2 regions of the Loigolactobacillus coryniformis subsp. coryniformis KCTC 3167 genome follow, and region 1 is predicted to be linked to the other one. Evidence: predicted binding sites of a transcription regulator. Region 1 holds the regulator's gene; the other holds the start of a gene.
What was found. Region 1 encodes NrdR, which represses ribonucleotide reductase genes. Its sites were predicted from a motif close to ACACNATATATNGTGT; they were not measured.

Region 1 (12,763 bases):
ATTCGTTTGGCTTTTAATGGTTCCTGCTCGCCACGTTGGGTCACGCTTAAATGCTCTCGCTCCAGTTGCTGCATAGAAAAATTCGACGAGAAGAACGTCGCTAATTCTTCCTGCATCCGGTATTGCAAGATCACGCCTAAAACGTCATCCCGGATCCAACTAGACATTGAATCAGCGCCAATATCATCGATCATTAGAATTCGTGAGCGCTTAATGGCCTCCAATTTCGGCGTCAAATCATTTTGGCCGATGGCATTTTTCATTTCCACGGCAAAAGTTGGAAAATGCACTAACGTGGTTTGAAAACCGCGCACCGCTAATTCATGCGCCAATGCACCTAACAAATAAGTCTTGCCGACACCAAAATTACCATACAGATATAACCCTTGATGGAATTTTTTTGGTGCTTTAGTGTAATCATCCAGAAAAAGGGTCACCGCATCTAACGCAGCGAAACGATCATCATCTTGATAAAATTGACCCAAACGCGCCTCGCGAATATTTTTCGGCATATTGATCGAACGCACCCGTGATTGTAATGCCTTCGCTTCTTCTGCCGCAACTAATTCAGCAGTCGGTTCGTAGGTCACATCAATAAAATGATGATTCAGGATCAGCCGTGGTTGGTAACCCGGTGCCAATGAAGTTTGTTTGGCCTGAAATTTATGATTTTCGGTCACAAACTCGTATAGTTTAGCGGCACTACGATCCAGCATCGGTTGGTCAATGGCCGCACGATTGGCGGCAATAAACTGTTGAACCGCTGGATCGCGCATGACTTTGGCCATTAGTTCATCGTAGTGTTGATTTAAGTTGCGTTTATCCATCAGGATCCGCAGGTTTTTACCCATATCTTCCATCGTTACTCACCATCCTTATTGTCCTGCAATGCCGCTAAGCGCTTCTGTACCGCCGCTCGTTGTTCCGCAGTGACTTGCTGTTTCGGCGCTTTATAACCGTCTTTAGCCCAATCTGGCAATGTTTCTTTGCGAATTGGCTGTTTACTGCGCGTATTGCGCTTAGGCGTCTGCTTTTGCCGGTAAAATGACTTAACTTCCTGCATTGCCGCTTCTGGTGTCGTCACGTTATGCTGCAACCAACCATTGGCCACCCCATCGACATACGCTTGGGTCAAAGTCGGCATTTTGCGTACACTGATCACATAGTGGCTTAAAATATTGATGATACTGGCGTCAGCGAAAACATGACGACTCATCAGCCGCTCCAGCACCCGCTGTTCGCTATCAGTCACGTAGCCACCTTGTTGCTGCTTCAACTGCGTTAAAAAAGTCACCGGTGCTAATTGCTTACTGACAGCGATCAACTGCTGATCATTTTTCGACAGCGCTGCATCTTTAGTAGCCGTCGGCGGTGCTGGCGTTGGAACGGCCGTCGACGCTGTTGTTGGTGCTACTTTCGCTGGCTGCCGCGCTACCAAACGTTTCAACGCCGGAAAATCCAATTTATTCGTCGTAATATTAATGCTTTCATTCACGTATTGCGCCAGTTCCAGCTCATTTAGGCCATATAATGCGTGTAACGTCAATAACTGATCATGATACTGATCCAATTCACGCTCCGAAACAAAGCTAGCATGCAGTTGTTGCTTGAAAAATGGCCAATCGAAATCCGCGGTTGCCCGTTGATCCAACTGCGGTTGCGTTGTTTGTGGCTGCGTTTTAAATTCGGATTTAGCCTCCGCAATCGTTGCCGGTAAGTGATTCAACAACTGTGAATTCACATGGAAAACATCGAGGAAGTTCAGGCTGACCTCTTCTAAATCTGCACTAGGGTGAACTGGATGCAATCGGAACTGTGTTTTTAATTGGGTGAAACGATCCTCACCCACCGCATCGTACAACAATAAACTTAATAGATCATCATTGAAAAACGCATTAGGTGCCTGCGGTGCATATAATTCATAGGTAAAAGTTCGGCCAGCCGCATTAACCTGCTGATAAGTTTTGATCAGGCCTAAAGCTTCCAAACGAATTCGACTTTCATATAAAGTCGGCAAATCAACATTCAATAACGCTAATAACGTACTGTGCGGCTGTGCTTTTTGCGCCACTGACTGCTGCGTCCACAGTAACAAATACAAACTATAAGCGCCGGTCCCCATTAATGGCTGATATAAGTACGTTAGCACTTGCCGATCAAAATCAGAAAGATAATTGGCATCGGTGACCACAAACCCATCACGGGGATCTAATTTAAAAAATGCGTCTTGCATCATCAATACCTCCTTCTAAATGTACTTTTTTAGCCAAAATTGCAAAATTAACCGGATAGTCAAAATCATTCAAGCTGCTCGTCACTATGATGGCTGCTCGTGATCAGACTTACCGGCACGTTTATCCCGGTCAACCATATCATTTAATTCTTTCAAAAACACATTGACGTCTTTGAATTGCCGGTAAACACTGGCAAAACGAATATAGGTGATTTCATCGACATCCGCTAATAACGTCATGACGTATTCACCGATGACCTGTGAAGCCACTTCATTTTCACCTAATGCCCGAATTTTATTTTCGACCTCATCAACGATTTGAGTCATTTGCTCCATCGTCACGGGCCGCTTTTCCGCCGAGCGAATCAAACCACGTAAAATTTTCTCGCGGTTAAATTCTTCACGGGTGCCATTTTTCTTAATGACTAATAGCGGTGTTTGTTCAACGCGTTCAAAGGTCGTAAAGCGAAAATTACAATTTTCGCATTCACGCCGCCGCCGAATAACGCGACCCTCATCAGTTGGGCGCGAATCGACGACGCGGGAACCATTATGATGGCAACGCGGACATTGCATGTTAGACACTCCATTTCACAATTAAAATTGTTTATTAGCACAAACTGCTAATAAATTTAGACGTTCCAGAGAACTTGCCGAATTATAGTTTGATCCAATCGACCTCGGCAAGTAAGTTCCAAGTTTTATTTATCAAATTAAACATTGTATAGCGTTCAGATTTAAATTTAAGCGAAACTAGGCTAGCTAGATTCCATTCCGGTACGCGCGGACGAAACCTAGTTTTTTGTACCCATCAAAAAATCACGTAGTATCTCAGTGCAAGAATATACCAAACTGGACTACTTACAGAAATTATACCATTCAATTGATTAAAACGTGATCTTATCAATCAACTTCATAAAGAAATAAGGTCAGGCCAACGCCCCACCTTATTTCTGTAAACCATATTGTGTTAAAAATTTTACCACTTGTTGCTTAGTTGCCGCAAGTGAATCGTTATTATCGATCACGATGTCAGCCATTTGCCGCTTAGCAATCAACGGCCATTGACTGGCGATGCGCTGTTTAGCCGCAACTTCATCTAAATGATTGCGAATCATCAGACGTTGTAACTGCGTGGAACCATCAACGTAGACCACCATAGTCAAATCAGCGTTTTGCTGATAGTGGCCTTCGAATAATAATGGAACATCTAAAACGATCAATTCTTTTTTAGCGTGCTTCAGCGCCACTAATTGGCGGTTGATCTCTTGGCGGATCAAGGGTCCCGTGATCGCCGTTAATTGTGCCAGCTGGCGGCGATCGGCGAACACGATTCGACCTAACTTTTGCCGATCAAGTGCACCGTCAGCCGTTAAAATTGCCGGTGAAAATAGGGTGGCCAATTGGCGTAACCCGATCGTCCCTGGGGCAACGACTTGCCGGGCGATCACATCTGCATCAACGATCGGATAACCATATTCAGCTAGCCAATGACTAACCGTCGATTTACCACTAGCGATTCCCCCAGTTAAACCTAAAACTAGACTCATGAGGCACTGACCTGGCTTTCCGGCAATACCTGACAGTGCGGGCAAAAATGGGTCCCGCGTTGGGCAACTTTGATTTTTTCGATGGTCACACCACAACGTTCACAGGGCTCACCTTCGCGACCGTACGCATGCAATGACAATTGAAAACCGCCGGTAGCGCCATAGGCATCGGTATAACTGCGGATCGTCGTGCCTTTGGCTTTGATTGCTTTAGCCAATTCGGCAATAATATTGTCGTGTAATGCCTGGATCTGTGCGCTAGTCAATGTGTTAGCTGGCTGTAATGGGTGAATCTGGCTTAACCATAACACCTCATCCGCGTAAATATTGCCTAAACCAGCGACCACCTTTTGATCTAGCAAGGTTGGTTTGATCGCCTTTTTATGCTTGCGTAACCGTTGCGTAAAATCAGCCACAGTGAAATCAGTTGCGGTCGGCTCAGGCCCCAACGTTTTCAAGCCGCCAACCTGATCTTCAGTGCCCGTTTTGATCAAGGTCATTCGGCCAAACTTACGCGTATCCAAATAGCGCAACGCAGTGCCATCAGTAAAATTGAAAATAACGTGAGTATGCTTGGTCACTTCTTGCGCTTGCGGCGTGACGCGGTACTTGCCCTCCATCCGCAAATGCGAAACGATCGTCAACTCGTCACTGAGCCGAAATAATAAATATTTGCCGCGACGGTCGATCTCCTGAAAAGTTAATCCAACTAAATCATTGGCAAACTGGGCACTATCACCATTGATGATCTTACCCCAGCGGACTTCCACGTTAGCGATTGTTTTATTTAAAATCAAGCCGCGCAATCCTTGGCGGACGGTTTCAACTTCTGGTAATTCTGGCATGTGTTCACCTAACCTTTTTTAACATCGTACCAAGTTGGGCCGCTGCCGTAGCCGACCTTCATTGGCACTTCCAACTTAACTGCGGCATCCATTACTTGTGGCACCAATTTTTCTAAAGTGGCGATCTCCGCTTCTGGTGCCTCAAAAATTAATTCATCATGGACCTGCAATAACATGGTTGCTTGTAACTGCTGTTCCTTTAACGCCTTTTGCATATTTAACATCGCCACTTTGATGATATCAGCCGCGCTACCTTGAATCGGCGTATTCATCGCTGTCCGTTCAGCAAATGACCGTAAATTGAAATTCTTCGAGTGGATATCCGGTAAATAACGGCGCCGATGGAATAACGTTTCGACGTAACCATATTTTTTGGCCGCCGCCACAATATCTTCCATGTATTGCTTAACGTTGGGATATTCGCGGAAATAACTATCAATATACGTTTTAGCTTGCTTACGGGTGATACCTAAGTTTTGCGACAAGCCGTAATCACTGATGCCATAGACGATCCCAAAATTGACCGCTTTAGCTTGCCGGCGCATATTAGGCGTTACTTCCGCCGCACTTTCTAGGCCAAAGATCCGCATTGCCGTGCTAGCATGAATATCCGCCCCTTCGCTAAAGGCCGCCTGTAAATTCTGATCATGGGAAATGTGGGCTAAAACCCGCAATTCGATTTGTGAATAATCAGCGGCAAAGATTTGCCAACCGGCTTTCCGCGGCACAAAGGCTTGACGAATTTGGCGGCCATCTTCATCACGAACTGGGATATTTTGTAAATTCGGATCAATTGACGATAAACGACCTGTAGCCGTCAAGGTCTGTAAATAAGTGGTGTGGATCTTACCATCATCTGGATGGATCACCTTCAATAAGCCATCAATGTAGGTTGATTGCAGCTTGGTCAAGCCACGATAATCAAGCACATCACTGGCGATCGGTGCGATCGCTTTTAATTGTTCCAACACGCCAACTGCCGTTGAATACCCGGTTTTCGTTTTCTTGATCACCGGCAGATTCATTTTTTCAAATAAAATTTCGCCTAGTTGTTTGGACGAATTAATGTTAAATTCTTCTTCCGCTTCGGCGTAGATTTTTTTAGTTAGCTCATCGATGCGTTGGGCAAAGTTTTTACGTAGCTGATTTAAGCGGTCAGGATCAACCCGAATACCGGCGATCTCCATTTGTGCTAAAACAATGGCCAAGGGTAGTTCCATTTCCTTGAATAAACCATCTTGTTCATTTTCAACTAATTGTTGGTCTAGCTTAGCCTGTAATTGTTCAATTGCTTGTGCCTTTTGGGCTAAATGCTGGAAAAAGACTGCCGAATCATCAGGAATTGCGCGTTTAACGCCTTTACCATAGACTTCTTCATCGGTGGCTACATCGCGATATTGGTGTAACTGGGCGATCTTACCTAAGTCGTTGCCGCTATCGTTGGGGTTGAGCAAATAAGAAACCAGTAATAGATCAAAGCTGATCCCCGCCAAAGTGATGCCTAGCCGGTTCAGCCCAACATAGGTGCGCTTGGCATCGAAAACCAACTTAGCTCGCTGGGGGTCGGCAAAAAACTTAGTAAAAGCTGGTAACTTCAATAATTCAACCTCGCGGCTCACATACCACTGACCCTTTTGACCGATCACAAAGCCAGCAAATGGTGCCGTATGGTAATTCGTATCCAGCATTTCTAAATAAAAAGTTACTGGGCCGGTGAAACTAGCCAGAACTGCTGGCACCGCTTCTGCCGTCAGTTCCTGAAATTCGATGGCTGCCCGGGCCTGTTCCGTTTCTGGATCTGCCAATTTACTAAGAAATGAGTTGAAATCCATTTCCTGATAAAATTCACGCAAAGCAGCGACATCACGCCCTTGATAAACTAGATCAGCCAAACCGATCGTCAGTGGTGCATCTTGACGAATCGTCGCTAAATCCTTACTTAAAAAGGCCTGCGCGCGATCAGCAACTAAATGTTCCTTCATTTTGCTAGCTTTCAGCTGATCCAGATTTTCGTAGATGCCTTCGACGCTATCAAATTGTTTCAATAACTTGATCGCTGTTTTTTCACCAACTTTGGTGACCCCAGGATAATTATCAGAAGTATCACCAGCCAAGCCTTTCATGTCAATGATCTGCCGCGGCGTTAGTTCGTATTTTTCAGCAACGTGCGCCGGCGTGTAGGCTTCTAACTGGTTCACCCCTTTGACCGTCACGTTGACGGTGACGCTTTCGGTTGCCAGTTGCGTCAAATCGCGATCACCAGTGACCACATCGACTTTAAAACCCTGCGCTGCTGCCTCTTGCGCTAACGTCCCGATAATATCGTCGGCCTCATAGTTAGCCAATTCGTAAGAACGAATGCCGTAAGCCGTCAATAAATCGCGCAAATGCGGTAACTGTTCCGAAAGCTCACTAGGTGTTTTATCCCGTTGCCCCTTGTAATCATCAAATTTAGCCGTCCGAAAAGTCGTTTTACCGGCATCGAAAGCTACCAGCACATGGCTGGGGGCAAAGCTTTTTAACACAATATCTAACATCGTGTTGAAGGCATAGATGGCATTCGTGTGCAGCCCGTTGTGATTAACGAACGTGTTGATCTGTGAATGTAAGGCAAAAAACGCCCGAAAAGCGACGCTATTACCGTCAATTAATAATAAATGTTTATCGTCGGCCATATTAAGCTCCTTAAAATTAGCTATTAACAAATTAAATACGCAAATTACGCTTCCTGCAGCCACAATTAATTTACGTTTACACTACCTTATATTCTAACAAAAAACGCAGCACTTTGCTTCAAACAAAGTGTCTTGGACACAAAAAGAAGCTTGCAACTGATCAGATTTATTTTGAAGTATGGTTATTGAGTGCATAGGAACAGTGCAAGGTTCCATTCCGACAATAACTGAACATTGAATCATTAGCACAGCTAAATACTCAGTTAGTGTGCTTGTAGCTGAATAATTCGCATTTTTAAGTAAACAAAATACCAGTAAAAACAGATTTCACTGTTTTTACTGGTATTTTTGTGTACAACTTATACTGTTTTGAGTGGTGCAATGACCCTAAATTCAGGGTGCACTACCGTGGCCAACTGGAATGGAATCTAACTTTTTCTGTTTAACTCTAACCCTGTTTCAGAAAGAACCATTGAACAGTCACAAGCCCCTACAAATTTTTAATCGTTACTGCTGCCGCCAATACCGAATATCCGTAAGAAGAATAAGAATAAGTTAACGAAATCAAGGTACAGCTGTAAAGCACCCATGATTGCTAAACCATTTAGATCGGCACGACCAGCATTTTGCACGTACATCATTTTAATTCGTTGGCTATCCCAAGCGGTCAAACCGATGAAAATGATTACCCCAATAAAGGAGAAAATGTAATCAACCATCGGGTTACGCAGGAACAGATTAACTAGCGTGGCAACTAACAAGCCGATCAACGCAGCGAAAGCCATTTGGCCGATACCAGCCAAGTTACGCTTGGTTAGTGAGCCATATAGCGCCATCGCGCCAAACGTTCCGGTTGCGGCCACAAAGGCAGTCGTGATATTGGCTACACTATAAAAGGATAACGTTAACGCCAACGTCAGCCCATTGATCACCGCAAAACCCATAAACAGCACAAATGACAAGGCACCACCGCGGCTGGCTTTAAAACTAGTCCCCATGACAAAAGCTAATTCAAGGAAAATCAGCGCGTACAACATGATCGGATTATTGCCGATCAAAGTGGCAAATTGAACCCGATAAATGGTCAACGCTAAAAACGAAACTAATGCGGAAACGGCTACGCCTAAGCTCATATAACCATAAACTTTAGTCAAATATTGACCGAGGCTAGCTTCATTAACAATCATATTTCTTGGTTGTTCTTGCATTGTATACTTCCTCTCCTACTTCTACTTACTTCGTATTGTAACAAATTACCGGTAGTTGGCAACTATTTAGTCGTCAGCTTACATCCCGTTTTTTCCGGAGACTACCAGCTCACTTATTGGTGAGTAATGCTAGTTATTTTTCAAACTAGAATCACTTAACAACGCTTCGTAAGCTTTTTCGTACTTTTGAACGTCACCAGCCCCCATAAACACGACCACGTCATTATGGTATTCCAACAAGGCCGACATATTATTTAAATGCAACACCGTGCCACCTTTGCTGATTTTAGCACCGAGGTCAGCGCTGGAAACTTTGCCGTCATGTTCACGGGCGGAGCTAAAGATCTCAGTCAAATAAACCACATCAGCTAAGCTCAAGCTCTTTGCAAAATCGTCCATATAGGCGATCGTCCGTGAGAAGGTATGCGGTTGGAAGACGGCGATAATTTTCTTATCGGGGTATTTCTGCCGTGCTGCATCCAAGGTCGCTTTGATTTCAGATGGATGATGGGCGTAATCGTCTATGATCGTCATATCAGCCATTTTCCGTTCGGAGAAGCGGCGTTTGACCCCTTGGAAAGTCAAAAGTTCACGCGCAACTTCGGCGTGAGGGATTTTTTCCATATGGCTAACTGCGATCACGGCTAAGCTATTCAGTACGTTATGTTCACCAAATAAATGGATCACATAGTGGCCTAAGTTTTCATCATGATAGTAAACGTCGAATTCAGAACCGTTGACCGTCCGCAAAATGTTGCGCGCTTGGAAATCATCACGGTCGCTGGTGCCATAATAATAAACAGGTACGTTGGCTTTTAATTTACGTAATTCAGGATCATCGCCCCAAGCGAAGATGCCTTTTTTGACTTGATTGGCTTCCGTCTGGAAAGCATCAAACACGTCATCGATACCATGATAATAATCAGGATGATCAAAATCGATATTGGTCATGATCATGTAATCAGGTGCTTGCGCTAAGAAGTGACGGCGATATTCGTCAGCTTCAAAAACGAAAAATTGTGAGTTTTTGATGCCTTTACCGGTACCATCACCGACTAAAAAGCTAGTTGGGGCAATGCCACCGAGTACGTGGGCCAATAAGCCAGTGGTACTGGTTTTACCGTGGGCACCGGCAACACCGATACTAGTGTGCCCAGCTAATAATTCACCAAGCAAGTCTGGGTAGCGTAATACCTTTAAGTCCAAGGCTTTAGCCGCTTGAATTTCGGGATGAGTGTCTGGGAAAGAATTACCGGCTACAATGGTCAAACCAGCGTGAATATTTTCCGCAGCAAATGGCATGATCTTGACGCCGGCTTTTTCCAGATCACGTTGGGTAAATGTATATTGTTCAATATCTGAACCTTGAACGCGATAGCCTTGATCGTGCAAGATCATCGCTAACGCACTCATACCTGAGCCTTTAATTCCAACAAAATGATAGATCGTATTGTTATCCACTACAAAAATCCCCTTTTTTCATCATGATCAACTTTAATTCATGTGTTTACTCTCTTGATATTGCGCTAGATCTTCCGGCGTGAAATAAACATCCCGTGGTTTAGACCCACTGGCCGGTGAGATCAATTTTCGTTGTTCCAAAGTGTCGATCAAATTAGCAGCGCGATTATAGCCAATCGAGAACACGCGCTGTAATTTAGAGGTCGAAACCTGGGCTTCATCCGCGATGTAAGCCAACACTTCCGGGAAAAGTTCATCCTGGTTTTCAGTTGCTTCCACTTTTTCTAACAAGCCTTCTGGCTCAAATAAATAATGTGGCGGCAATTGTTGTTTAACAAAGTCAACGATCGGATCGATCTCGCTTTCCGCGTAGGTCCCTTGGATTCGAATCGGCTGACTTTGACCGTTGCCTAAATAAAGCATATCGCCACGCCCTAATAGTCGCTCGGCACCACTTTGATCAATGATCGTCCGCGAATCGATCTGGCTGGAGACCATAAAGGCGATCCGCGTTGGAATATTATTCTTGATCGTCCCGGTGATGACATCGACACTAGGCCGCTGGGTCGCTACCAACAAATGAATCCCGGCAGCACGCGCCTTTTGCGTGATCCGCACGATGTAATCCTGAACTTCGCTGGAGGCGATCATCATTAAATCAGCTAATTCATCAATAATGATCACAATATACGGCATTTTCAAGCCAAAATCTTTATGTGCGGTGGCCTTGGCGTTGAACTGTTCGAGGTTACGCACGCCAGCAGCTGCCAGTTTATGGTAGCGATTTTCCATTTCATCGACCGCCCACTTCAACGCTGCCGCCGCCGCTTTTGGATCAGAGATCACCGGCGACAACAGATGCGGTAAGCCATTGTATGGTGCTAATTCGACCGCCTTAGGATCGATCAGTAGTAATTTGACTTCACTTGGCTTGGCTTTAAATAAAATCGATAGCAACAGGCTATTGATGAAGACACTTTTACCGGAACCTGTGGCCCCAGCAATCAAGCCGTGGGGCATTTTCGCCACATTGGTGATCATCGGTTGCCCAAATAGATCGACCCCTAAAGCCACGGTCAATGGTGACTTGCTTTCCTGAAATTTAGCTGATTCCACAACTTCAGATAACATCACCGGTCGTGACTTCAAATTAGGGATCTCGATCCCCACTGTTGATTTACCAGGGATCGGCGCCTCGATACGGATATCCTTCGCCGCTAAAGCCAACTTCAGATCATCGCTTAAGTTAGTGATCTTGCTGACTTTGACACCGCGGGCTAAGCTAACTTCAAACTGGGTGACCGCCGGACCAATACTCCAGCGACTGACCGTTGCCTGCACGTTAAAAGCTTTTAGCGTTTCATTCAAAACGACTCGCTGCTGCTCGACCCAGGCCTTCATTTCACTACTATTATCTTTGATTGGTTCTGGCAATAGTGAAAATGGTGGCAATTGATAGTGCTGATCATCTAACGGTGCCTGTGTTTTGATAGTCAATTGCGGCTTTGCATCGTGGCTATCACCGACTGTATTCACGGCTTGATGCATACTCGGCGGGCGCTGACTGGCTGACTCGCTAACTGGTGTTGCACTGATCGGTGCCGCCGATTCAACCGTCACGGGCACCGCACTTGGTGTATGGGCCGCTACTGCCGCCACTACTTTACGCCAAGTTGGCTGCTCCGTAGTTGCGGTACTATCGTCAGCACTTGGCGTTTCTTCTGCCACTACCGCCGCTGATTCAGCTGCTTCTACTTGTACAGTGACTGCTGTCGCGGCACTAACTGCATCCTCCTTTGACAATGCTTGCGCGTCAGACTGCTGCATTTGCTCGTCCGCCGCACTTACTACCTCTTCGTTCTCCACTACACTAGTTACCGCAGTATTTGAATCGGCCACATCTGCTGCCGATTCTGGTGCAACGGACGTTGGGGCGGTACTTGTTTCTTCAACCACGTCAGCTACTGAATCGCTTGACCCATTTTCATCAGTAGCTGCCGCGGTGGACGTTGGTTCAACCGCACTTGTTGCCGCTGTAGTCGTAACTGTGGTCGCACTGCTTTCATTGTCTGACTGTGCAGAAACTACAACTGCAGGCTGTTCGCCTGAACGATCAGCTGTCGCAGTTGTGCTGGTAGCGGTAGCTGCTTCAATGCTGCCTGATACTTGTGCTGCCACAGAAGCCGTTGGTTCAACAGCAGTAGCTACTGCCGCAGCCGTGCTATCCGCTACGCTTTCAGCGCCGACTACCGTTGACGTACTAGCTGTTGCCGCGTTATCGGGCAAGAAAGTTGGGGCTTCTTCAAACGCAGCTGCTGGTTCATCTGCTGCTGTACTGAACAAAAGAACACTATCGTTGGTTTTATTTAATGCTTGGACATAACGAGCTAAACGTACCTGCTCGTCACTATGTTGTTGGTGTTGTTGCGACTGTGGAATATACTTCGGTGTAAACCGATGTGTACTGTTAACCGAGGGCCGCTTAGCTGCTACTGGTTGCTGTGGCCGCCGCTTCGGTGTGGCCGTTGCAGTCGGTACCGGCGCTGGTGCTTCTGGCACAACCTGCCGCCGAGCCGGTGTTGGCTTAGCTACAGGTTTATGCTGCTGACGCCGCAAAAATACAGGTCCATCATAATGTTCCACACAACTACCCCCTCTACTTCACTATTTACTATGTATGCGCGACACTTTAAACAAGTCCCGCGCGCTGCTACTATTCGGCTGCGTTTTGCGCTGCCACCACTTGTGCTGCCTTTTCAAGATCAAATGGTGTGCCGGCAGGAATATCAGC
Region 2 (12,763 bases), 1.5 Mb from region 1:
TGGTATTTAATGAGCCAATCAAGAATTGGGTCATCAGTAACATGACACAAAATCACATTGAGCAGTTGACTAAAAAGAAAGTGACTGCTAATGCTAAGAAGAAGACCACGTTTAATTTTAAACAAGTTAAATCCTTAGGCGTTAATGAGGTGGCTCATGCTGCGGTAAATCAGGATGGCGTTTTGACCATTGGTAAGATGGCTATACCAAGTATCGACATGCGTTTACCGATTGTTAAGGGCTTGTCAAATGATGCACTGGCAACTGGTGGGGCAACGATGAAAGAAGATCAGAAAATGGGTCAAGGCAATTATGCATTGGCTGGTCACTACATGTTGAATAATGGTGCTAATTTATTTTCACCATTGGATAATATTCAAATAGGCACAACTATGTACATTACGGACTTGACAAAAGTTTATCAATATAAAGTGACGTTCAAAAAAGTGGTCAACCCGTATGCAACTGAACTGATCGATGATGTGCCTGGTAAAAAGTTATTAACGTTGATTACTTGTGCGGACGGTGGGGTCAATCGGTTAGCGGTTCAAGGAAAGCTGATTGCGACAACTAAAGCAACCAAGACTAATCTTGTAGTGTTCAATAAATAATAGTCGTATGAATTGGTGTTTGCGTGCGCTAAGGGAGTATAGATATGAAAAAAGGCGTCTTGTTGGTCAATTTAGGAACACCGGAAACGCCGACAGCAGCGGCTGTGCGCACTTATTTAAGTCGTTTTCTGGCTGATCGACGGGTGATCGATTTGCCACGACCGCTATGGCTACCGATTCTGTATGGCATGATTTTACCCATGCGGCCGCCGCGTTCAGCAGCCTTATATCGGAAAATCTGGACCAAGCAGGGGTCGCCGCTGCTACTTTATACACAAGCACAGGCACGACAGTTACAAGCCTTGTTGCCGGAATCTGTTGTACGTTACGCGATGTGCTATAGTGAGCCGACTGTAGCCACGGCATTGCAAGAGATGCAGGCCGACGGAGTCACTGATCTGACGGTAATTCCACAATATCCGCAGTATTCGACCACGACTGTTGGTTCAGTGTTTGACCAAGTTACAGCGTATTTTAGGCAAACGGCGACATCGCCGCAATTGCATTTTGTGAGTTCTTTTTATCAGGAACCAAGTTATATCCATGCATTGGCGAATCAAATTAAACGAGCTCTAAAACAGCAGCCAGCGGGGCATTTAGTTTTTTCATACCATGGTATTCCGCAACGATACGCTGACCAAGGTGACCCATACCCGCAACAATGTGAGCAGACAACAAAACGGGTAATGGCGTTGGTCGGGGACGTACCATATACGCAGTCCTACCAATCTAAATTTGGCCCCGGACAATGGCTACAGCCAGCTACCGCGCAAGTGATGCGTACATTGCCCCAACAAGGTGTTAAGCAAGTGATCGTGATCACACCAGGATTTGTTGCTGATTGTTTGGAGACCTTGCAGGAAATCGATCACGAAAATCGCGGTTATTTTATGCAAAGTGGTGGTAGCGAGTTTACCTATTTACACCCATTCAACGGTAGTCCTACTTTTACCCGTCTGTTAGCCACGATTGCAGTTGGTCAAGCGTAACCATTTTGAAGTGATTGTGGTACACTTAAAAGTAGTTATTGCGATTAAATTGGTGAAGGATGGTGCATTGACATGAGTGAATCACGGGAATTAAGTGCGTTAGCGGAACAGATTATTCAATACCAAAAACGTCACGATCAGACTGATAATGAATTGGCATTTAATAGTCACGTTTCGGTAGAACATATTCACGCTATAAAAGCGATGGAGATGACGCCGCCGGCCGATGACGTTAAACGCATTCAAGAGTATATTCAAGGTAAATAAACAAAAAGCGTGGACTGAAAATTAATTCGGTCCACGCTTTATTTCTATTTATCACTAACTTTTTTAGTTTGCTCGTGAGCAACTAAGGCTGCTTTTAGAGCCTGCTGAATTAGGTGTGCAGTCACATCATTGTTGATCTTTTTGTCTGTCCGTCCGGTAATTTTCCGCCGGAAATTCTCTTCAACTAAACGCATTGTAAATTCCTCCAATCAAAAATGATTGAAAATAAAAACGCCCCTTTAGCCTTGGCTGAAAGAAGCGCTGGAATACGTACATTGTGCTCCTTATCTACTCAGCTACTTGCTGCTGGAATTAGCACCTTGCTTTGTGGTAGGTTGCTGTGCTGTCATCGGGCCAGATCCCTCAAGCACTCTGGATAAAGACGTTCTTAATTTCACTGTTAGTGTAGCAAGTTTTATTTGTAAATGCAAACGCTATCCATTATGCGGAATAGTGATGGGAATTTTTACCGTAATATAATTTTAAAGTTATGTAAAAAGTAGCTTTTTATATAGCAAGTGCTACAATTAAGAATTAAGTAAGCGATTTCTTATATCTGTTATTTTGGTACGGAGGTGATCGGTTTGCGTAAAATTAGTTTTGCGGCTAAGGGTTCAGCTGAAGAGCAAGATTGGTTGAATGACTGGGCAAAGTTAGGCTGGAATTTGCGGCATGTTTCAGGATATGTTTATTCGTTTAAGCAGCAAAGTTTTCCAGTATTCATTGCCACACGTTATTTAACGACGTTACCAGAACGGACAACTGATGATAATATCATTCAAGATGTGGCATTGAAGACACCGCAACTATTTGTGCAGTATGCAGCGGTGGCCAAGCGCGCGCATGCTAGTCCGAAAACAGCCGCTGATGACATCGTCAGCGGGAAAATCATAGCGGCAGCGCGGCAACGTCTGTTGAAAGCAGAGTTACTGTGGGCTTTGTTGGGGTTTCTGGCAATATTTAGCCGGATGGTTTATTTGAATGTTAGTGGGTTTACAGCACCTAGTGGGATGGGTATTTTAGGTAGCCTGATGTCTAGTGTCCCGTTTTTAGGCGGCTTATTACTCTGGCTAGTAGGTCTTGCTGGACTCATAAGTATCAATCATCAAATCGGGCAGCGTGATCGACAGTATCGCCTGCTCAACAATGACTTCGCAAATGCAGCGCTAACAGCGAAGTACGTAACACTTACCAGTACTGCCGCCCAAATCGACTTAACACCGGTAGCTGATCTGGGTCGGTGGCAACTATTATCAGTCAAGGCTGGCGATTTCCATTATCGCCTGTAAACTTTATTGACTGATGATGAAATCGAGCAACAAGTGACTGCTAAATTACCGACAGTACAACGGGTAACGGTCACTAAGTGGTTAGGATTTATGTATATACCAATCTAATATTCATAGGATAAGTTATAAACTAAAGTAATAACAGTAATTAATATACAGGAGGGGATTATTATGTTTGAACGTTTAGGCGGGATAGGTTTTTTATTGATTTCACTTTGGCAATTTTATGCTTTTTATAATTCATTTCGGACGATTCACCAAAAAGGAAATCAAGCTACTTCAGCTTTTGCTAGCTTAGCTATTTGGTACGGTCTTGCGTTCGGGATTGTTTTTTTCCTATTGGGAATTGCATTGTTAATGGGTGCTTTTTAGCTGTCTAATTACTGATAAAATTTGATCCAGGATCGGTTCATACCGGTGCTGGATTTTTTTATTGGCAAAATGCTGGTTGATTTAAGTAACAGTTTACCAAAATAATAATTTAAATTTTAATCATGCGCAGCTGATAATTTATGTTATACTAGAAAACGTCGCGAATAAATACACAACATGTTGTGCCTAAACTTTAAAATTATCAATTAGAATACTATATATTCTGGTTGATGTTTATATAGAGGAGACACATAATGAGCAATTATATTAAATTTTTATCCCATCAATTACAAGGCTGGCCGCAGCAAAATTACTATTTGTTTTTCTTTAGTTTAGGGTGTCAGGTCATGACTTTAGTCAATACACCGATCACGCCATTGACGATTTTGACCTTTATTGGTACGACACTAGGCGTTTTATGTGTCTTGGCGATCAATGCCGCTAAGTCGGTTAACGGTTGGTTAGGTATTTTATCAGCAATCTGCTTTATTATCACCGGCTATGCTGCTAAAAATTACCTTAGTATTGGTGAACAACTTGCGTACATGGTTACGCTAGATATTCCGGTGTTGCTTAGTGCTAGCTGGAATGTTAACATGGCCGCGAAAATTCGTAAATTTACAGCTAGCAGCTGGACCATTGCGGTAATCGCTACAGTGATCGTTTATGGGGTTTCTGGTTATTTGATTCAAGCATTCACAGATGATCCACGGCCATGGATCGATGCCATCAGTTTTTCAATTAGCTTAAGTGCTGGGGTGATCTGCTTCCTACGCTTCAACAATCAGTATTTTTGGTGGGTCGCTTCTGGTCTAGCGCAAATGGTACTTTGGTTTATTTCCTTCCGCCAAGGCTCCGCAACATTAGCTATGTTTATTAATAGTTCGATCTACTTGGCTAATGATGTTTTAGCGTTCACCGTTTCACCATGGTACAACAAAAAAGAGCGGGCGCGCGTTGTTGCGCAAGAAACTGAGTATGCCGCTAAATTAAATTTAGATAAATCTAGTCTATAGTAAAAAGACGTTTAGCAATTGATACCGTTGCTAAACGTCTTTTTAGTTCACTCAACTTATATAAAATGTTGAATCGTACCACTTTCCCAGATGATCAGACAACCTAGACCAATATAAATCAATGCCATGATCCAGTTGCCGTAGCGGGCTAGGAAAACTTTAACAAAGCTAAGATGAGCCGATTTTTCACCTAGCGTGACCAGAATGTAAATACAAATAATAAAAATTACTAAAGTGACCAATAATTGCCAAAAGGTCAAGGAAACAAAGTAGGGGACAAATAATCCGATATTATCGGCACCGCAAGAAGCTATCGTGGTAATTGCCACTGTTGCCACTAAGCTTTTGTTCTGGCGTTGATCTAATTTTTCATTGACTTCGGCGGCTTCGTCTTCATCGCTGAGTAAATACTTGATGCCAAAGAAAATTGGGATCAATCCCAATAAACCGAGCAGCCATTTTTGCGGGACATAGTGCAAAACAAAGGCAAAAAAGAGGCTGATGCCAATTAAACAAAGTGAGCCGATGTATTGGCCGATATAAATGTTACGTCGGGCGTTGCGGCCGGGATATTTAGAAAATAACAGCATTAGAATCACGAGTAGATCTAACGCAGTTGAGGTATAGAGAATAATGGCGGTAAGAATTGTTTTCAGCATAAAGTGTCCTCCTGTAACTGCCTACATTATAACGGGTTTTATAGTTCTCGCCTAGCGCTGAAAAAATATTTTTAGGTGTTGACAAGCTTAACTTGTGATGGTATTCTCTAGCCACTGATTAAAAATAAATGAGAACGTTAAGACGAGAAGAGTAATTGCTGAGAGCAACGGCAGAGAGTTCCGGTTAGTGAAAAGGAATGGTGCGATGGCAATGAAGATGAACTCCGAGCGTTTGGTAGCGAGCTACGGTTAGTTACCAACGGTTGTGCCCGATACAGCACCACAGTCTGTTGTTCATACAACGCACTGGTAGAGTCTAACGCTGTGAAACGTTAGAAAAATAAGGTGGTACCGCGATCGCGAAAGCGTCGTCCTTTGTTATACAAAGGATGGCGCTTTTTTTAGTGCAATTATATGGGAGGATGAGAAAATATGGTAAAAAGTAGTAATCAAGGTTATCCACGGTTAGGTGAAAAACGGGAATGGAAATTCTTACTGGAGCATTTATGGAGTCATAAAATTGATGAAGCTGAATTCACGGCACAAACGAAAGCTTTGCGGTTAGCAAACTTAAAGAAGCAGCAAACTGCTGGTGTTGATCTGATTCCAGTTGCTGATTATTCGAATTATGATCACGTATTGGATACGGCAGTTGCTTTTGGCGCTGTACCGCAACGTTTTGGTAAGTTCACAGAAAAGCTAAGTTTAGCTGACTATTACAGTGTTGCCCGCGGAACTAAGGATGCTGTCGCCGCAGAAATGACAAAATGGTTCAACACCAACTATCACTACATTGTTCCAGAACTCGACCACGTTCAATTTAAATTGTTAGATAATCGCTGGTTGACTTATTATAACGAAGCTAAAGCTGCGCTCGGTATTGATGGCAAACCAGTTATTCTTGGCCCAGTTAGTTTCTTGAAGTTGAGTAAAGTTAACGATGAATATGTCCGTGGTGAACTTTTAGCTCAATTACTGGATGAGTTACTGCCCCTTTATGTGCAGATCTTCCATGAATTAGCTGCCGCCGGGGCCAAATGGATCCAACTGGATGAACCAACTTTGGTCACTACTGATAAAGCGGAACTTGATCTGTATCGGCATGCGTTGGAAGTATTGCATGAAGCGGCACCTGAGGTCAATGTGCTAGTGCAAACTTACTTTGCCTCGTTGGATTATTACACGGAGATCGTTAATTTGCCGGCTGAAGGCTTTGGGCTTGATTTTGTCCATGACCATGGTGAAAACTTGCAAGCATTGCAAGCACATGGTTTCCCTGAAACTAAAGTGTTAGCTGCTGGTATCGTTGATGGGCGTAATATCTGGCGCAGTGACTTAACCGCTAAGCAAACTTTGGTCAGCCAGTTACGGAAAAAGGTAGCCAGCGCGCAATTATGGTTACAACCATCTAATTCATTATTGCATGTGCCGATCACTACCGCTAACGAACATAAGTTGGATCCAGTGATCAAAAATGGTTTAGCTTTTGCTGATCAAAAATTGGCTGAGATCGTTACTTTGACGAAAGCGGCTAACGGTGCTGATGTTACCGCCGACTTACAGGCGAGCCAGGCAGTATTAGATCAATTAAATCATTCAGAACACCGGAATAATCCAGAAGTCGCCCAAGCCGTCAAAGCCATTTTGGCTGCACCAACGGAACGGCATTCAGCTTACCCAGAGCGGGTCAAAGCACAGAAAGTATTGCACTTACCGCTGTTACCAACCACAACGATTGGTAGTTTCCCACAATCGGCTGAAGTCCGTTCTCACCGGAAAGCTTGGCGTAAAGGGGACTTATCGACAGCCGACTATCAAGCCTTTTTGGATCAAGAAGCTAAGCGTTGGCTTAAAATCCAAGAAGATCTCGACATCGACGTGCTGGTTCATGGTGAATTTGAACGGACTGACATGGTCGAATACTTTGGTCAAAAATTGAAAGGCTTCACGACTACGCAAAATGGTTGGGTGCAAAGTTATGGTTCCCGCGGCGTTAAGCCACCAGTTGTCTTTGGGGATGTACAATGGACGGAACCAATTACCGTGCGCGATACGGTTTTTGCCCAAGAGCAGACTGACCGTTTAGTTAAAGGGATGCTGACTTCGGCCGTAACCATCATTAACTGGAGTTTTGTTCGTGATGATTTGGCGAAGAATCTTGTTGCTGATCAAATCGGGCTGGCTTTACGTCATGAAGTGCAGGCGTTAGAGGATGCTGGTATTAAGATCATTCAAGTTGACGAACCAGCCTTACGCGAAGGCTTACCACTGAAGCCGCGTTACCGGGCTGACTACTTGGCTAACGCTGTCAAAGCGTTCAAGATCACCACAACTGGAGTCAAAGACGAAACGCAGATCCATACGCATATGTGCTATTCCGATTTTGAAGATATTTTGCCGGCCATTAGTGCGTTGGATGCTGACGTGATCTCGATCGAATCGTCACGGTCACATGGTGAAAGTATCAAAGCATTTGAACAAACGAAATACGACAAGCAGATCGGCCTCGGTGTTTACGATATTCACAGTCCACGGGTGCCATCAGTTGAAGAAATTGAACAGAATATCGACCGCGCTTTACAAGTGATTGACGTTCATCAATTCTGGATCAACCCCGATTGCGGCTTGAAAACACGTAAAGAACCGGAAACCATCGCCGCATTACGCAACATGGTGCAAGCACGTAATCAAGTTTGCGCAAAATTAGGCGTAACTGAGTAGTGCGTGTTTGCGCAAATTGAGTTGCAGGCGGACTTAGCTTGCGCCGATTGTAGAACCAATCAAGGAAGGGGGATTAGGGATGAGTTTCAAGGAAGCACTGCAACAACAAGTATTGATCGCTGATGGTGCGATGGGGACCCTTTTATATAGTCAATATGACGTTAACTCTGCATTTGAAGGTTTAAATTTGACCCACGGTGGCGATATTCTCAAGATTCATCAAGCCTACATTGCGGCAGGCGCCGATGTGATCCAAACTAATACGTATGCGGCCAATCGCATCAAGCTTAATCGCTACGGTCTAGCCGATAAAACGAAAGCAATCAACGAGGCCGCGGTTAGTTTGGCCCATACTGCGCAGATCGCTGCTGAACATCCAGTGTATGTTTTAGGCACGATCGGTGGCATCGCTGGGGTCACGGATACGGAGATCGAACCGTTGACGGCGGAAGAAATTGATGCTGGTGTACAAGAACAGGCAACCTATTTATTGCAGACTCAAGCTATTGATGGTCTTTTGCTGGAAACTTACTATGATATCAATGAATTGAAGCGGGCGCTCAAAATCGTGCGCGCGCTGACTGATCTGCCAGTGGTTGCTAATGTGACAATGTATGAGCCAGGGGTATTGCAGGATGGTACGCCATTAAATACTGCGCTACAAGATCTGGCTGCATTAGGTGCTGATGTGGTGGGGGCCAACTGTCGCTTAGGACCGTACAATATGAGTCGTGCTTTTGAAAGTGTTGCGTTACCGAAAACAGCTGCTTTAGCGATCTACCCTAATGCAGGCTTACCCGATGTCCAAAACGGTAAAACGGTTTACGATAGCCCAGCTGAATATTTTGAAAATTATAGTGATACCTTCCGGCGGCAGGGGGCACATTTGATTGGTGGCTGTTGTGGAACGACACCAGCGCACATCAAAGGCTTAGTTGCGGGATTACAGTCACGCCAACCGGTAACCACTAAAAAAGTGACCTTGCCTGCAGCTGAGGCGGTGCCAACAGCAGCCGACCCGCGGCAACATGATTTTCTCCAACGGGTGCAACATGAAAAAGTAGCGTTGGTCGAACTTGATCCACCGAAAACTTTTACTACAGCGAAGTTTTTCCGCGGCGCTCAAACGTTAAGTCAAGCTGGGGCTGGTGCGATCACGTTATCGGACGGTCCGTTGGCCAATCCAACGATCAGTAATGTAGCGTTGGCGGCACAGCTAAAATACCAATACGGCATCACGCCGCTGGTTCACCTGACCACCCGCGATCATAATTTGATCGGCTTACAGTCGGAGATCATGGGGCTACACACGTTAGGTATCGCTAATATTTTAGTAATCACTGGTGATCCAGCTAAAGTCGGCGATCTACCGGGGGCAACTTCGGTTTATGATTTACATTCAGTTGAATTGATGCAGATGATCAAGAAATTCAATGCCGGTATTTCCCCAACGGGCCGTAATTTACAGGAAAAAACTAATTTTGCTGTCGGCGGGGCTTTTAATCCTAATGTCCGCAACGTTGAACGCGCCTGCAAAATGATCACCCGAAAAACGGCGTACGGCGCCGACTTTATTATTACGCAACCAATTTTTGATATTACCAAGGTTCACGAATTGCGTTTAGCCTTGGACGAACAGGGCATCACCACACCGATTTTTGTTGGCGTTATGCCATTATTATCCTTCCGCAATGCCAATTTTTTGCATCATGAAGTTCCGGGAATTCGTTTAGCTGACGATACGTTGGCACGGATGCAACAAGCAGAGGCGGATGGTAATGAACGCGAGGTTGGTTTGCAGATTGCCAAAGAAACGATTGATGCGATCTGCGCGGACTTTAACGGTGTTCATATTAATACACCACTACGCCACCACGAGATCTCACTAGAATTATTGAATTATGTTCAAGCTAAAAATGCCGTGAGCGTTTAAATAAATAAAGCAGTTCTGCCGATAAGTTGGTGGAACTGCTTTATTTATTTGGGTTTATTTTAGTAGGTTTTCGATCGTATCCAGCACGCCAAAATGATTATTGTCTAAGCGAGTAACGAAGCTGGCTTGTTGCTGCACTGCGGGTTCAGCGTTCAACATGGCATAGCCATATTTGGCCCGGCGCAACATTTCTAGATCATTATAGTTATCGCCAAAGGCTGCGACCTCATCCGGTGTCAGTTGCCAATAATCTTCTAGCTGCTGTAGGCCAACGCCTTTGTTGATGCCGGCAGGGATAACGTCGATACTGCCAAAACCACTAGCAGTTGCGTGAAAAGCACCAGGAAACTTAGCGTTTAAATAGTCGGCTTTGGCTTTGATATCCTCGTGTTTCCACGCTACGTTAACTTTATAAATATGATCAGTCACTTGCCCGATATCATCGACTAATTGCAGATTACTGATAAAGTAACGCAATTCAACATCGTTGACGTCCGGGTCAGTCCGATTCATATAACTAGCCTGTTGGCCCGATAGTCGAATCGAATCAGGTTGCAACAGCGGATCGTCATGTAAGATACGCAATAGTTGCTGCATTGTTTGCTGTGGTAGCCGCGTTTCCGCCACAATCGTCTGTTGATCCATGATCAAAGCGCCATTTTCAGCCATGAAGGTGTTGATGTGAGAGCGGGCAGCGAAAATATCGACTAAATGGCCGTAGTGATTGCCACTGGCGATTGCAAAATGGATCTGGCGCCGCCGCATTTCCTGCAATAATTCATTAAAGCGGTCGATCGCGTATTCATGTTGGTCGTTGAGAAAAGTGCCATCAATATCGGTTGCAATTAATTTTATCGTCAAGTCGCCAACCTCCAGAAATAAGTTATCTCTATTGTACCGTAGAAAGCGCATTCTGTGTTAACGAAAGCGATAACCGATTTTACGCCCAAAACTGGTTAGTTCGTTGAGCACAGGTGCGGCTAATAGTTTCAAGGCGATTAAATAAGTGAGCCCGCCTGCGCTGACCGCCAAAATAAGTCCGGCAAAATTATGTACCGGCAGTAGGTGTAATAGGCTAAACATAAGCAGCCCGCTGAGTAAATATTTCCAGGTTGCAGTAAAAAGTTGCCGGCGGCTAATAAAATCACGCACCGCGTGCAGTTGATAGGCAGTCACACTAAATTCAGTCAATACTGTCGCCACGGCTGCACCTAACGCACCGGCGAGTGGAATTAAAATCAGATTAGCGCCTACGCTGATGATGGCGCCGAGAAAAACCGAGCGGGTGTACGCCTGGTTACGATTAAGTGGCAATAACAGTTGCACGCCAGTAACGTTGCCCCAAGCAATCAGTAGAATAGCTGGTGCTTCCACGACTAGCAGCTGTCCGGTGAGGGTGTAGCCACTTCCTAAATACCAGCGACTAAAACTTGGTCCCAGCGCGGCGATCCCCAAAGTAAGTGGCACGGCTAATGCAGTTGTGAAATCGAATGAACGATATAAATTTCGTTTGATCGCCGTGTACTGATGTTGGGCAACTTGATTTGCCATATGCGGTAAAATAACGGTACCCGAAGCGGTGACAATACCGATCACTAGCCGGATCACCCGATCAGCATAACCGTAATAGCCCACCGCCGCCATTGAAACCAACCAACCCAATAAGTTGCGATTAAGGCTTAAGTAGATCTGCGTGGCGATCGTCGGTAAAAATAAAGTCAGACTACCACGTAAATGGCGGAAAGGCTGCAGTTGTCGTAGTGGGATGCGCTGAATTTGCTTGGTTAAATAAGGCCACATGGTTAGATTACCCAGTAGGCTGCTACCGGTATTAAATAAAATGTACAACCAGAGGTCAGCGGCTGAATGAACCAATGTAAAAGTAAGCCCAATCGCCAGCAAACGGACTAAAGCGTTCCGCAGCACAACCTTGCCAAAATCTTCCATACCCATGAAATACCAAGAGATATCAAACGCAGCCGCCGGTAAAATCAAAGCTTGAAGCAATAAATAAGTGCGGTATTGATCAGTGAATAACCAATAAAGCATGAAGGCGCCAAAAGCTAAGCTGAGCGTCAGTAGCTGTAAGCAAGTGATCTCCCAAAATAAGCGCGAGCGCACAACTTTGTTATCGCGCTGGTAAGCTAACGTACGATTAGCGTATAGCCCAATACCTAGCGTACCGAAAATTAGAAAGTAATTGACAGCAGCACCAGTGTAATCACTAATGCCTACACCGGTAACGCCGATTACACGCGAAACGTAGGGTACAGTGATCAACGGCAAGATCAGTAATAATAAATTATAGCTTAGGTTATATAGCCAGTTTTTAATTAATTTCATCAGTAATGATCCCTTCCATGAAATAGATCCATTACTGATGTTAAGCGTTTTGTAACTCATTTAGCAGTCAACAACGGTCAACGTTACTAAACGCACGGTCAGCGTAATAAATGATTAAGTGCCGCCACTTTGCGGAAAGCTACTAGACAACTCTGCTGATCGGGAAAGTAAGCCACTCGTTTAGCCGTGTCAAAACTGACGATCGTTTGCGGATTTAACAAAATACTACGGTGAGCTAAAAATAAGTGCGGGTATTTGGTGGCTTGTTCGCTTAGTTTACCGATGAATTCGGCTTGACGTTGTTGCGCATGAATGATCAATTTACCGGTATTACCGGGAGCAGTTTCTAAAAAGTAAAGTTGTGCAAACGGAATTTCATAGTAACGTTGGCCGATCCGATAACCAAATTTTTGTGTATTGATAACGATCGTTTGGTTATACCGCTGCACGGCCAGCTGAATATCTGCACGTAATTGAGCTTCCACTAGCGTCATACCCTTATCCTTTAGCAAATAATCCATTGGCGCAATTTTGCGTTCAAAGGTGAGAAAAGCCATCTCGGT

Region 2: a site for NrdR is predicted at 3,699-3,714, ahead of pnuC (nicotinamide riboside transporter PnuC). Genes of this name have one in related genera too.

Annotation. Positions count from the first base shown of each region.
Region 1 covers NZ_CP017713.1:1,790,635-1,803,397, forward strand. Annotated here, with positions in the region: gene dnaI (primosomal protein DnaI) at 1-860, opposite strand, end outside; gene LC20001_RS08800 (replication initiation and membrane attachment family protein) at 863-2,233, opposite strand; gene nrdR (transcriptional regulator NrdR) at 2,318-2,809, opposite strand; gene coaE (dephospho-CoA kinase) at 3,181-3,783, opposite strand; gene mutM (DNA-formamidopyrimidine glycosylase) at 3,780-4,628, opposite strand; gene polA (DNA polymerase I) at 4,637-7,303, opposite strand; gene LC20001_RS08825 (Bax inhibitor-1/YccA family protein) at 7,804-8,511, opposite strand; gene murC (UDP-N-acetylmuramate--L-alanine ligase) at 8,641-9,972, opposite strand; gene LC20001_RS08835 (DNA translocase FtsK) at 10,006-12,615, opposite strand; gene ytpR (YtpR family tRNA-binding protein) at 12,686-12,763, opposite strand, start outside.
Region 2 covers NZ_CP017713.1:336,298-349,060, forward strand. Annotated here, with positions in the region: gene LC20001_RS01655 (class A sortase) at 1-611, shown strand, start outside; gene hemH (ferrochelatase) at 656-1,600, shown strand; gene LC20001_RS01665 (LBP_cg2779 family protein) at 1,673-1,867, shown strand; gene LC20001_RS14350 (hypothetical protein) at 1,912-2,061, opposite strand; SAM riboswitch class I at 2,149-2,250, opposite strand; gene LC20001_RS01670 (hypothetical protein) at 2,443-3,156, shown strand; gene LC20001_RS01675 (hypothetical protein) at 3,328-3,528, shown strand; gene pnuC (nicotinamide riboside transporter PnuC) at 3,783-4,544, shown strand; gene LC20001_RS01685 (CadD family cadmium resistance transporter) at 4,601-5,203, opposite strand; gene metE (5-methyltetrahydropteroyltriglutamate--homocysteine S-methyltransferase) at 5,636-7,924, shown strand; gene LC20001_RS01695 (bifunctional homocysteine S-methyltransferase/methylenetetrahydrofolate reductase) at 8,004-9,857, shown strand; gene LC20001_RS01700 (Cof-type HAD-IIB family hydrolase) at 9,912-10,718, opposite strand; gene LC20001_RS01705 (oligosaccharide flippase family protein) at 10,776-12,200, opposite strand; gene LC20001_RS01710 (LytTR family transcriptional regulator DNA-binding domain-containing protein) at 12,299-12,763, opposite strand, start outside.